2 regions of the Oceanobacillus sp. FSL K6-0118 genome follow, and region 1 is predicted to be linked to the other one. Evidence: riboswitches for the same ligand, from Rfam matches in the RefSeq annotation. Region 1 holds a riboswitch; the other holds the start of a gene.

Region 1 (5,538 bases):
GGTGTACTCCCTCTTTCCCATGTAAAAGTTCCAAGGAAAATATAATCATATTGCTCTGGGCTAATAGGCAAATCAATCCCTATCCGGTGCATCTCTACTTCAACATTTTCTTTTAGTAATGTTTCTTCAATTAATTCTGCTGTTTCCTTTGTATTACCGCTATAAGATAAATACGCGATTATTGCCTTCAACTTTGACACCATTCACATTCTTCTACGTCATTTGATGTAGATCTTACATAATATGTCGTTTTTAGTCCCTCACGCCATGCTTGTAGATGAAGGTCTAGTAACACAGATGCCCGTATTGTATTTGGTACATAAAAGTTAAAAGAAATACTTTGATCAATATGTTTCTGTCTCGCAGCATTTTGCTTAATGGACCAACGTTGATCCACGATGTAAGCAGAACGACGGTAAATATCATACGTACGATGGTCGATGTCTGGTGCAGTTACGGGAATTTTAAAATCCTTCTTTTCTTCGTAATAGAAAGGCTTGAAGATCGGATCAATACTTGCGGTGGACCCAGCGATCATAGCAGTCGTTGAATTCGGTGCTACAGCCATTAAATATGCATTACGCATTCCGTTTTCTTTTACCTCTTCCATGAGTTTTATCCAGGTATCATCTTTATATCCTTTTTCCTCAAAATAAGCTCCTGTACTCCATTTACTTCCATGGAATTCAGGATAATGTCCCTTTTCTTTACTTAGTTTCATACTGCTCTTAATGGTCAAATAGGCTATTTTTTCATAAAGGGTGTCCGCATATTGAACGGCTTCTTCCGTTTCCCACTTGATTCCCATTACTGCTAATAAATGATGCCAACCAAATGTCCCCAGCCCAATAGCGCGGTACTTTTTATTCGTTCGTTCAGCCTGTTTAATTGGTAATGTATTAATATCAATAACATTATCCAGCATCCGGACTTGAATAGGGATAAGACGTTCTAATACCCCTTCTGGAACAGCCTTACCTAGATTAATAGAACTTAAATTACAGACAACATAATCACCAGGTTTATATTTTTTAACGATGGTCTCCTCATTCTCCACATACTCCTCTAGAAACTCAGATGGAGATTGATTTTGCGTAATTTCTGTACATAAATTGGAACAATAAATAATCCCTGTATGTGCATTACTGTTCTTTCGATTCACTTCATCCCGATAAAACATAAATGGGGTTCCGGATTCAAGTTGCGATCTCATAATCCGTTTCATGATATCGATTGCCGGCACTTTTCTTTTGGATTGAAGTGGTGCTTCGATACACTGTTCGTATTTTTCTCGAAAACTCCCACTTCCCTTTTGCTCATCAAAATAGTCTTCTAATGAAAAGCCCATAACCTGACGAATTTCATGCGGATCAAATAAATACCATTCCCCTCTCTTATCTACTTGTTCCATAAAGTAATCAGGTAGACAAACTCCGGTAAAAATATCATGAGCACGCATTCGATCGTCGCCATTATTTAACTTAAGATCTAAAAATGCCTCAATATCTCGATGCCATACATCTAAATATACTGCGATTGCGCCTTTCCTCGTTCCTAACTGATCAACACTTACAGCTGTATTATTTAACTGTTTAATCCATGGAATTACTCCACTGGACATCCCCTTAAAACCTTTTATATCACTACCTCTGGAACGAATTTTACCCATGTAAACCCCGATTCCACCGCCATTTTTAGATAACCTAGCAATGTCTGTATTACTATCATAAATGGACTGAAGGCTGTCATCGACTGTATCAATGAAACAACTAGATAGCTGACCATGGGTTTTGCCGGCATTTGCTAGCGTTGGGGTTGCTACTGTCATATACAAATTACTTAGTGCCCAGTATGCCTCTTCTACTAGTTGCGTCCGTCTTGATTTATCTTCATTTTGCATTAAATGCATCGCAATAATCATCCAGCGTTCTTGTGGTAGCTCATGTGTATTCTTCTCAAAATCTGTAGCCAAATATCTAGTAGCTAAAGTATAAATCCCTAAGTATGTAAAATTCATATCCTTATCTGGGTCTATTAAATCCCCAAAATAATTAATTTCATCTTCCGTATACTTTCCCAGGAAATGACTGGAATATATACCTTTATCCGTTAAACTCTTTATTAGTTTAAGAAATGATCCGTATTTTTTATTTTTATCGTCGTAATTTCGGTTTATTGCTGCCTGTTTATATAATCTTTGTAAATAAAGTCTTGCGGCAAAAAAGGACCAATCTGGGTTTGCCTCATCTATTTCTTCTAGCGCCTTTTTTATTAGAAAATCTAATCCTTTTTCATATTCTTGATAATGGTTAAGACTTGTCTCTACTTTTTCTATGAATAAGCCTATGTCTAAGGATAGACCTTTTGCCGCCTTTTCTATCACCTTATTTAACTTTTCGCTTTCTTTGACCATTTCTCCAATCATCTTAGCCCTCCTTATATATTAAACGCAAAAAAGCCGTTCACCTGAGGATGCATGAACGGTTATAAACGACAGAAAGTATGTACCAATCTATCATTTCACCATCCCTCACCCCGGGGATTTGAAACTAAAGAAAAATGGCAGGTATCCTGACTTGTGTATCAAACCTACTAGAGCCCTTCCCATATCACAGTCTTTAATGCCTGTTAATACAGTGGGTTTCTCTTTCGTAACACTTACAGTTGCGGGGGCAGTTCTAGATTTACACTAGATTCCCTATTAAGACTACAGTCACCATTCGTCTATTCACTATATATAGTATTTTCTTTTGCTGTTATGTACAATATATTGATGAATCAAACATATCATAGAGTTTAATAGAAAGCAATACAAAAAATACATAAAGAAGACTTCCATCAGTGGGGGCTTTTTCCTTCATCCCCCACTGATGGTTAGCCACACTTATCGGACCTTTACGGCAGTTAATCTCCCATAGAGGCTTGAAGTGGGATAAAAAGGCACAAAAGCATTTCAAAATGCCCTTGTGCCTTTTATTTTAATAGATTTGATACTAGTTTAACACCGCACGATCACTACCAAATTGTTCGCCACGAATGCGTTGGAATTCGTGCAGAAGATTTTCGATAGTAAGATTTTGCTTTTCTTTCCCACGAACATCGAAAATAATTTGCCCTTTATCCATCATAATTAATCGATTTCCTAAATCCAATGCTTGTTGCATATTATGGGTAATCATTAATGTTGTTAATCCGGATTCTTTGACAACCTTTTCTGTCAAACTTGTAATTAATTCTGCACGTGACGGGTCTAGAGCAGCTGTGTGCTCATCTAAAAGAAGAATATCTGGCTGTGTAAAGGTAGACATTAATAAGGATAATGCCTGTCTTTCCCCACCTGAAAGTAATCCAACTTTTGCAGTTAATCGATTTTCTAGACCTAAGTTTAGAGTCTTCAAATAATCTCTAAACATCTCTTTTCGCTGTTTTGTAACACCTAATTTAAGTTTTCTCTTTCTTATACGAGAATACGCCATCGCCAAATTCTCTTCTATCGTCATAGATGGTGCTGTTCCGGCCATAGGATCCTGAAAGACACGACCAATATATTTAGAACGCTTATATTCAGGCAAATCTACCACCTGTTTCTCATTAATCAGTACGTCTCCAACATCAGGGATTAGTACACCAGAAATGATATTCATAAGTGTTGATTTACCAGCTCCATTACTACCAATTACTGTGACAAAGTCCCCTTTTTCAAGTTCTAGATTGATATTTTGTAAAGCTTTCTTTTCATCCGGAGTGCCTTCATTAAATGTAATAGAAATATCTTGTAGTTTAAGCATGGCTATCTCCCCCTGCCTTAAGTTGCTGACGTTTCATGATACGTCGTCTTTTTTCTTTTCTAGATTGAATAATTTTGGGAGCAACGAGGGCAACAACAACAATTATTGCAGTAATCAACTTCATGTCCCCAGTTTCAAGGAAGTCAAAACGTAAAGCTAGTGTGACGATAATTCGATAAATGACTGCTCCAAGAATGACCGCTAAAGTAGCTCGAACAATCGTCTTTGTACCAAATAATGCCTCACCTATAATGATAGAAGCTAAACCGATAACAATAAGTCCTAGCCCCATATTAACATCTGAGAATCCACCTAATTGAGCTATTAATCCGCCACTAAGGGCAACAAGCGCATTCGAGATACCGACGCCAACGATAATAAGTGAATCCGTGTTTGCGGAAAGACTACGGATCATTTTCTTGTTATCACCAATTGCTCGTAATGCAAGACCGACTTCTGTCTTTAAAAAGTAGTCCGTTAAAAGTTTAATAGCGAGGGTGACGAATATCATAACGATAACGATGGACCAAGTCTTAGGGAATCTTTCCATTCCTATCGCAGAAAGGAGGCCATTAAATACGGAGTCAAGTCCAATAGCATCCCAAATGGATGTTAATTGTTGAAATAACGTAGTCTCATTTAATAAAGATAAAGTTGGCTGATCCATAATCCGTAGATTAATAGAGTAAAGTGCCGTCATCATTAAAATACCGGCCAATAATGAATTAATTTTTCCTTTCGTATGCAAGACACCTGTTACACAACCTGCTAAAAATCCAGCTACTGCTGCAAGTAAGGTAGCGATAATTGGAGGAACCCCATTGATAATAGAAAAGGCAGCAACCGATGCGCCAGTTACAAAACTTCCTTCTACAGTTAAATCCGGGAAGTCTAAGACACGAAAGGTTAAATAAACACCTAAGGCCATTATGGCATATATAACTCCTGATTCTACAGCTCCAAATAATGATATAAACATAATTTCCATTCCTTTCGTGCAATTAACATGTTGTATGATTCTTCAGGGGATAAAAAGCACTATAGAGCCAGTTCATGCACTGGCTCTAACGTACTAATATGTCGGTAATTATTTTTCTGCTTCAACTACAGATTCATCCCAATCGGAATTCCATTCAATTCCTTGTTCTTCAGCCGCATCTTTATTGATGAATAATTTAATTTCTGGCGGAAATTCTGGAGGAATTTCGCTTACCTTTTTCTCTCCACTTAAGATATCAGCGGCCATTTCGCCAGTTCGATATCCTAATGTATAATAGTCAATTCCAAATGTTGCAAAGCCACCTTTTGCTAATGAATCCGGCTCACCAACAATTAATGGAATGTCTTGATCATTTGCCACACCAACAACACTATCAAGAGCAGATACAACCGTGTTATCCGTAATAATATAAATAACATCTGCTTCTCCGACTAAAGTAGTTACAGATTGTTGTACTTCAGCAGTATTCGCTACTGTACGCTCAACGATTTCAAGGCTTGTATCTTCAGCAGCCTTCTTAACTTCATCTACTTGTGTTACAGAGTTTTGTTCGCCTGCATTATAAACCATTCCTACTTTTGAATCCGGGAAATATTGATCGATAAATTTAACTGTTTCACTGATTGCATCTGGGTGTAAATCTACATTACCTGTAATGTTCTCTCCCGCCTGATCCATAGATGGCACTAATTTAGCTTCTACTGCATCCGATACAGATGTGAAAACAATGGGAATATCGCTTGTTGCTTG
Region 2 (5,538 bases), 910 kb from region 1:
ACTCACGTATTAACTGCATACGTTCCGTTCCTCAAAGCTAAGCCGCCTCGAACTACTCGGTCCTTTTCATCCTCCTTTTTGAACACGTCGTTTGATTAAAATAACAGCAAACGCTGGAGCGCCAATTAATGCTGTTATGACCCCTATTGGTAATTCCGTCGGGGAAATGATGGTCCTTGCAATCAAATCTGTCAAAATTAGAAAGCCGCTTCCTGTTAACATGGATAATGGAAGTAAGTGCGTATGATCAGGTCCCCATAAGCTCCGAGTTAAATGTGGAATGACTAACCCTACAAAACCAATTGTTCCTGATACGGCAACTGCTGCTCCTGTTAAAATCGATCCAGCCGTTAAAATTACTAGTTTTCTTTTCTTTACATCTACCCCTAGATATTGTGCTCGATCCTCACCGAATGACATCGCATTTAATTCTCTACCATTCGCCATTAATAACACAGAACCTAGTACAAAAAATGGCAAAATAATTTTAATATAATCCCATCCCCGCATGGAGACACTCCCTAAAAGCCAGCCAATAATTTGCTTTAATTCATTACCAGTGAGTGATATCATGAGCGAAATAAAGGCACCTAAAAAGGAACTAAAAATAACACCTGTTAATATAATCGTTTCCACTCTCATCGAACGATCAATTTTACGAGCAAATGTTAAAACGAGAAAAATAGTAATAAAGGCAAAAACAACGCTTAAAAATGGTAAGGTGAATGCTCCAATATATGGCAGGGAAATACCAAAAAAGATGGTGACAACTGCACCCACTGAGGCACCTGAAGAAACCCCTAATGTATAAGGATCTGCTAATGGGTTTCTAAGTAGACCTTGAAAGGCAGCACCAGCAATGGCTAGTGCCGCCCCAACAAGTCCTGCTAAGATGACTCTTGGCAATCGAATATTTAATACAATACTTTGATACATCGGGTCAATATGATCAATAGAATAATGAAAGATTTCTGCACCAATAATTTGAACGATGTCTACTATTGGTACAGAAACCGTACCGATAGATATCCCCAATAATAAAGAAAGAATCGTAAATATAGTTGCTAATGTATAGGCAAGAATCTTATTCTTCGCTAAATATTTCAGGGTAAACTGCTTTCGCAACTTCTTTAACTCCTTCAACAAGTCTTGGGCCTGGACGACTTACAAGATCAGTTTGGACATCAAATACTTGGTCTTCCTTAACTGCAGTGACATCTTCCCAACCTTTTCTTTCCTTCACTTGGTCTATAGCATCTTCTGTATACTCACCATACGTCGTAATGATGACATCAGGATTATAGCCTAACAATGTTTCTTCATCTACTTTAGGCCAACCTTCCTCCTCTATAGCGTTATCTGCATTTATTGTGGCTAATATCTCATCCATAAATGTATTTTTTCCACCTACATAAATTTCTGGCGCAGGGGAAATTTCAAAAATAACAGATTTCTTATCTGCCACTTCTTCTGCTTTTGCTTGAATATCATCAAATTCATTCTTCATATCGGTTATGATTGTTTCCGCTTCTTCCTCGGTACCAGTTACTTGACCAATCATTTGAATCGTATCATATACTTGATTGAAATTTGTTGCATCATTTACAACAAGAACTGGGATACCAGAATCTCTTAATTGTTGAAATCCCTCTTCAGAACTTCCCATACTAGAAGCATGTGCTAATACTAAATCAGGCTCTAAAGATATAATTTTTTCAATATTAAATTCCATTCCACCAATTTTTTCAATATCCGCAACTTCTTCCGGATAATTATCGTTGTCAGATACTCCAACTACCTTATCACCTAAGCCTAATGCAAAGGCAATTTCTGTATTACTTGGAATTAGAGAAACGATTTTTTCAGGCTCTTTCTCAATCGTTACTTCTTGGTCTGTTGCATCCGTAATGGTTACTGGGAATGCTTGATCTCCTGCTTGTTCCGCTTGTTCTGTATTTTCAGCATTATTATCAGTGTTTGCATCCTTTGGTTCTTCACTACCACAACCAGCAATCATTCCAATTGCGAAAAACATTAAAAATAAAAGCGACATTAACTTTTTCATTCTTTACAAATCCCCCTTAGAAAACTTGGCATTCTCCATACTTTTGGATGAATGCCTTAGTTGCACTCATGAAAATCTTTACGGTGGGGCGAGTAATCGGATCCCCAGATGGAAAAGATTTTTATGCTTTCCTAACTGCTAAATACTTTTGTAAAACAAAAAACATCTCTACAGATGAACGTAAAGATGCAGATAATTCCAGATAGTATAATCCTGTCACCACCTTCCTCCCATCCTCGTAGGTACTAGTGCGTTGAATTAGGCAGGTATCCTGGCTCATGATCATTGCTTACTACACCTTCCCATACATAACGTATAGTGGTATTTGTAGTTCGCTCCCATTTACAGTGGCGGGACCGCGTTGGGTTTGCACCAACTTCCCTTTTAAGAGGTTGTTCAAAAAGTCCGGTGAAAATGACACTTCGCATTTCGCATGAATGCTTGCTTTTCCGTTCCTCACGTATTTACTGCATACGTTCCGGTAACGAAAGCTACACCGCCTCGAACTGCGACGCACAGGACGTGCTAGTATCGGCGTTGCAAAAGGACGTTGCGCAGTTAGCCGACCTCGGTCCTTTTCATCTCCCTTTTTGAACACTCACTTTCAGTCTATATTAGACACCTAATTCCATTTCGTATATAATTTTCCATTACTATTTTATCATACTACTAAATACGCAAAATGAAAACAAAGCATACTCTTTTTATAGCAAATCATGCAGAATTATGACATATTAAGATTAATTTTGGAACGTGAATCAAATGGTTCGTATACTTTTTTCTCCAAATATAGAAAACTAATGATAAAATATTACTATTAATAGTTTCTTTACAGAAATAGGAGTGTTTGAATTGAATAAATCTAACTTTGCAAGCACAACCATGGAAACCGTTCAATGGTTCGTTTTCTTACTTGCAAGCTCTGTTGCTATGCCCATTGTAATTGGAGCCATTTACCAGATGGATTTTATCGAAGTATCTGGGTTAATGCAGCGTTCCTTTTTTGCCATAGGCGTTGCTTCTTTACTTCAAGTTTTATTTGGCCATAAACTTCCAATTATGGAGGGTCCAGCGGGAATTTGGATTAGTATTTTTTCTGTCATGGCCGTAACGGGGTTACAAAATGGAAACTCTTTAGCCGATACATTACGTTCATTAGAAACCCTTATGCTCTTAACAGGGCTCTTTTTATTTTTATTCGGTTTCTTAAAACTCGCACAGAAAATCTTACCTGTTTTCACACCGTTAGTTACAGGAACCTTTTTCCTACTATTAACGGTTCAATTAAGTGGTACCTTTTTGGGCGGGATGTTAGGCCTACAAGGGGATTCCAATACCATTCAGTTAACAGAAGCAATCCTTGCATTTATTACCTTCTTTACCATTCTAGGATTATCAACCTTCGCTAAAGGTTGGTTAAGCAGTTATGCAGTTTTCATTGGAATTGTTATTGGTTGGGTAGGCTATGCCATAGTTATCGGAACAGAAAACCATCCGGGAAATGTCTCATGGTTTTCATTCCCTGAACTATTTGCCTTTGGAACACCAATTTTCGATATAAGTCTAATTCCAATCGCCTTTTTTACAGCAGTCATTGTTATTTCTAATACAGTTGCTTCCATTGTGGCAGCCAATCAAATACTAGGTCGACAACCGAAAGACAGTAATACAGAAATAAACAAAGGAACAATGTTTTCTGGTATTAGTCATGGATTAGCTGGAGGGTTTGCCGGAATCGCAAATGTGCCATTAGCTACTACTTCTGGCTTTATGGCTTTAACCGGTCAAAAACGTAGGAAACCTTTTGTTTACGCTACGATACTGTTAATTATCTTTACGTTTTTCCCACCGGTCATTTCACTTATATCTAGCCTTCCGGGTCCGATTGCGAATGCAGCAATAATGGCCTCTTTCGTTCAATTAGTTGGGTTAGCAGTGAAAAATTTAACATCAGTAAAATTGGACTCAAGAAAAATAACTATACTTGGGGTCTCCTATTTAATCGGAATGGGAATTATGTTCTTACCAACTGAAGTATTTGCTGATTTACCAATGATCGTGCAAAACGTAATGGGTAACGGATTAATTGTCGGAACAGGTTTAGTCATCATTATTGAACAACTATGGAGAACGAAAAATAACGTGGATTAACATTTAGAATCCGCATTGCGTGAATGGGATATCAGTATTTAAAGAGAAATCCGAACTAACTCAAATTCTAATGGAAGATTTTTGATCATAGTTCGGATTTTTTCAGACTAATATTTTTTTTCTAGCTTCTCCATCATTTTATAGATACTTCTTTCATCGCTTCATTTACCTGTATATTAGCTTTTTCACTAATTATTTCTGTTAACTTATCTTTCATTTCATCTGACATGACAACACAACTTGTTGATCTGAACCTACCCTTTACCTTTAATTCATACCCGTTATTCACTTCCTTATTAAATCCATAAAATCTATGATTCATATCAATCGGAATGAATTGAACATCTTTTATTTTATTCCAGGAAATAAACCGGTTTCCTGATAATATGCCGTCATCCACGATTGCGAATAAATTCAAAATATCATCGGAGTATGTCAAAGGAAGTAAAAACATGACATTTAACAGCCAATTTATACTATCTTCTTCTCGGAAAAAAAATAATAAGAAAAACATGGTAACAATAAAAAGAAGCAAACAAGAATAGAAAATAATTCCTCTTTTTTGCCGAGAAAATATTGGATGATAAATTAGCTTATCTGGATGTTTTCGAATCCCTAATAGTTCCTTTTCCGATATAGGTAAAACAACGTGATGACCTAATCGAAATAACACTTGAACAAATTGATAAATATAGTATCCGATTGCTAGAAAAAATATCAGTTCTAAAAATAAGACCAAGTGACGTTCCTCCTTTATTACAGAATAATACTTGTTACCATCCTTACGGGTTTCATGAAGAAAAGTTTCAGTTATTTGATCATTTTTCTAGGCTTTGGCCCATATTTCTTACCTACCATAACTATAAAAGGTGTTCCAATGATGGTCGGTAAAAACCAGAAAATAAGAACAGGAAATTCATTTAAGTATGGAATCTTATGTATATTAACTACTAACGTTGCTGTAACTATTCCAATATAAGAACCTAGCATTCCACCTAAATGTATCGATAACCATTTTTTCGATTTCTTCTTTTTAACAGACAGGAAACCCATTAAAGCTAAACTATAAGAAAACAAAGCAATGTAGAATAGATACTGGCTCTCTTCCCAGTTTATTATAGACATGAAAATAGCTGTTAAAAATACACCGATGTAGGACAAATGATAAATTTGTCCAAATCTCGTATGTTTTCCTCTTCTTTTTTTAGCAATCATGGCGAATACACCCGTTATTAAACAAAGAATACCAGTTAGAATATGGATGACTAGTAAAGTATCCATCATGCACATCACTTCCGATCATCTCTTTTTAAGGTGCAAAT

The links. A riboswitch is a leader RNA that binds a small molecule or an ion and turns the genes downstream of it on or off. The one in region 1 is predicted to bind cobalamin.
Region 2: it holds a riboswitch for cobalamin, as region 1 does, so the genes downstream of both, MHI02_RS04975 (ABC transporter substrate-binding protein) here and MHI02_RS00190 (ribonucleoside-diphosphate reductase subunit alpha) in region 1, are expected to answer to the same signal.

Annotation. Positions count from the first base shown of each region.
Region 1 is NZ_JBBOVR010000001.1:44,935-50,472, forward strand. Features, by position in the region: gene MHI02_RS00185 (flavodoxin) at 1-203, opposite strand, end outside; gene MHI02_RS00190 (ribonucleoside-diphosphate reductase subunit alpha) at 188-2,425, opposite strand; cobalamin riboswitch at 2,545-2,736, opposite strand; gene MHI02_RS00195 (ABC transporter ATP-binding protein) at 2,994-3,788, opposite strand; gene MHI02_RS00200 (ABC transporter permease) at 3,781-4,767, opposite strand; gene MHI02_RS00205 (ABC transporter substrate-binding protein) at 4,876-5,538, opposite strand, start outside.
Region 2 is NZ_JBBOVR010000001.1:955,826-961,363, reverse strand. Features, by position in the region: gene MHI02_RS04980 (FecCD family ABC transporter permease) at 67-1,125, opposite strand; gene MHI02_RS04975 (ABC transporter substrate-binding protein) at 1,085-2,065, opposite strand; cobalamin riboswitch at 2,310-2,505, opposite strand; gene MHI02_RS04970 (purine/pyrimidine permease) at 2,918-4,216, shown strand; gene MHI02_RS04965 (hypothetical protein) at 4,350-4,955, opposite strand; gene MHI02_RS04960 (DUF2306 domain-containing protein) at 5,027-5,506, opposite strand.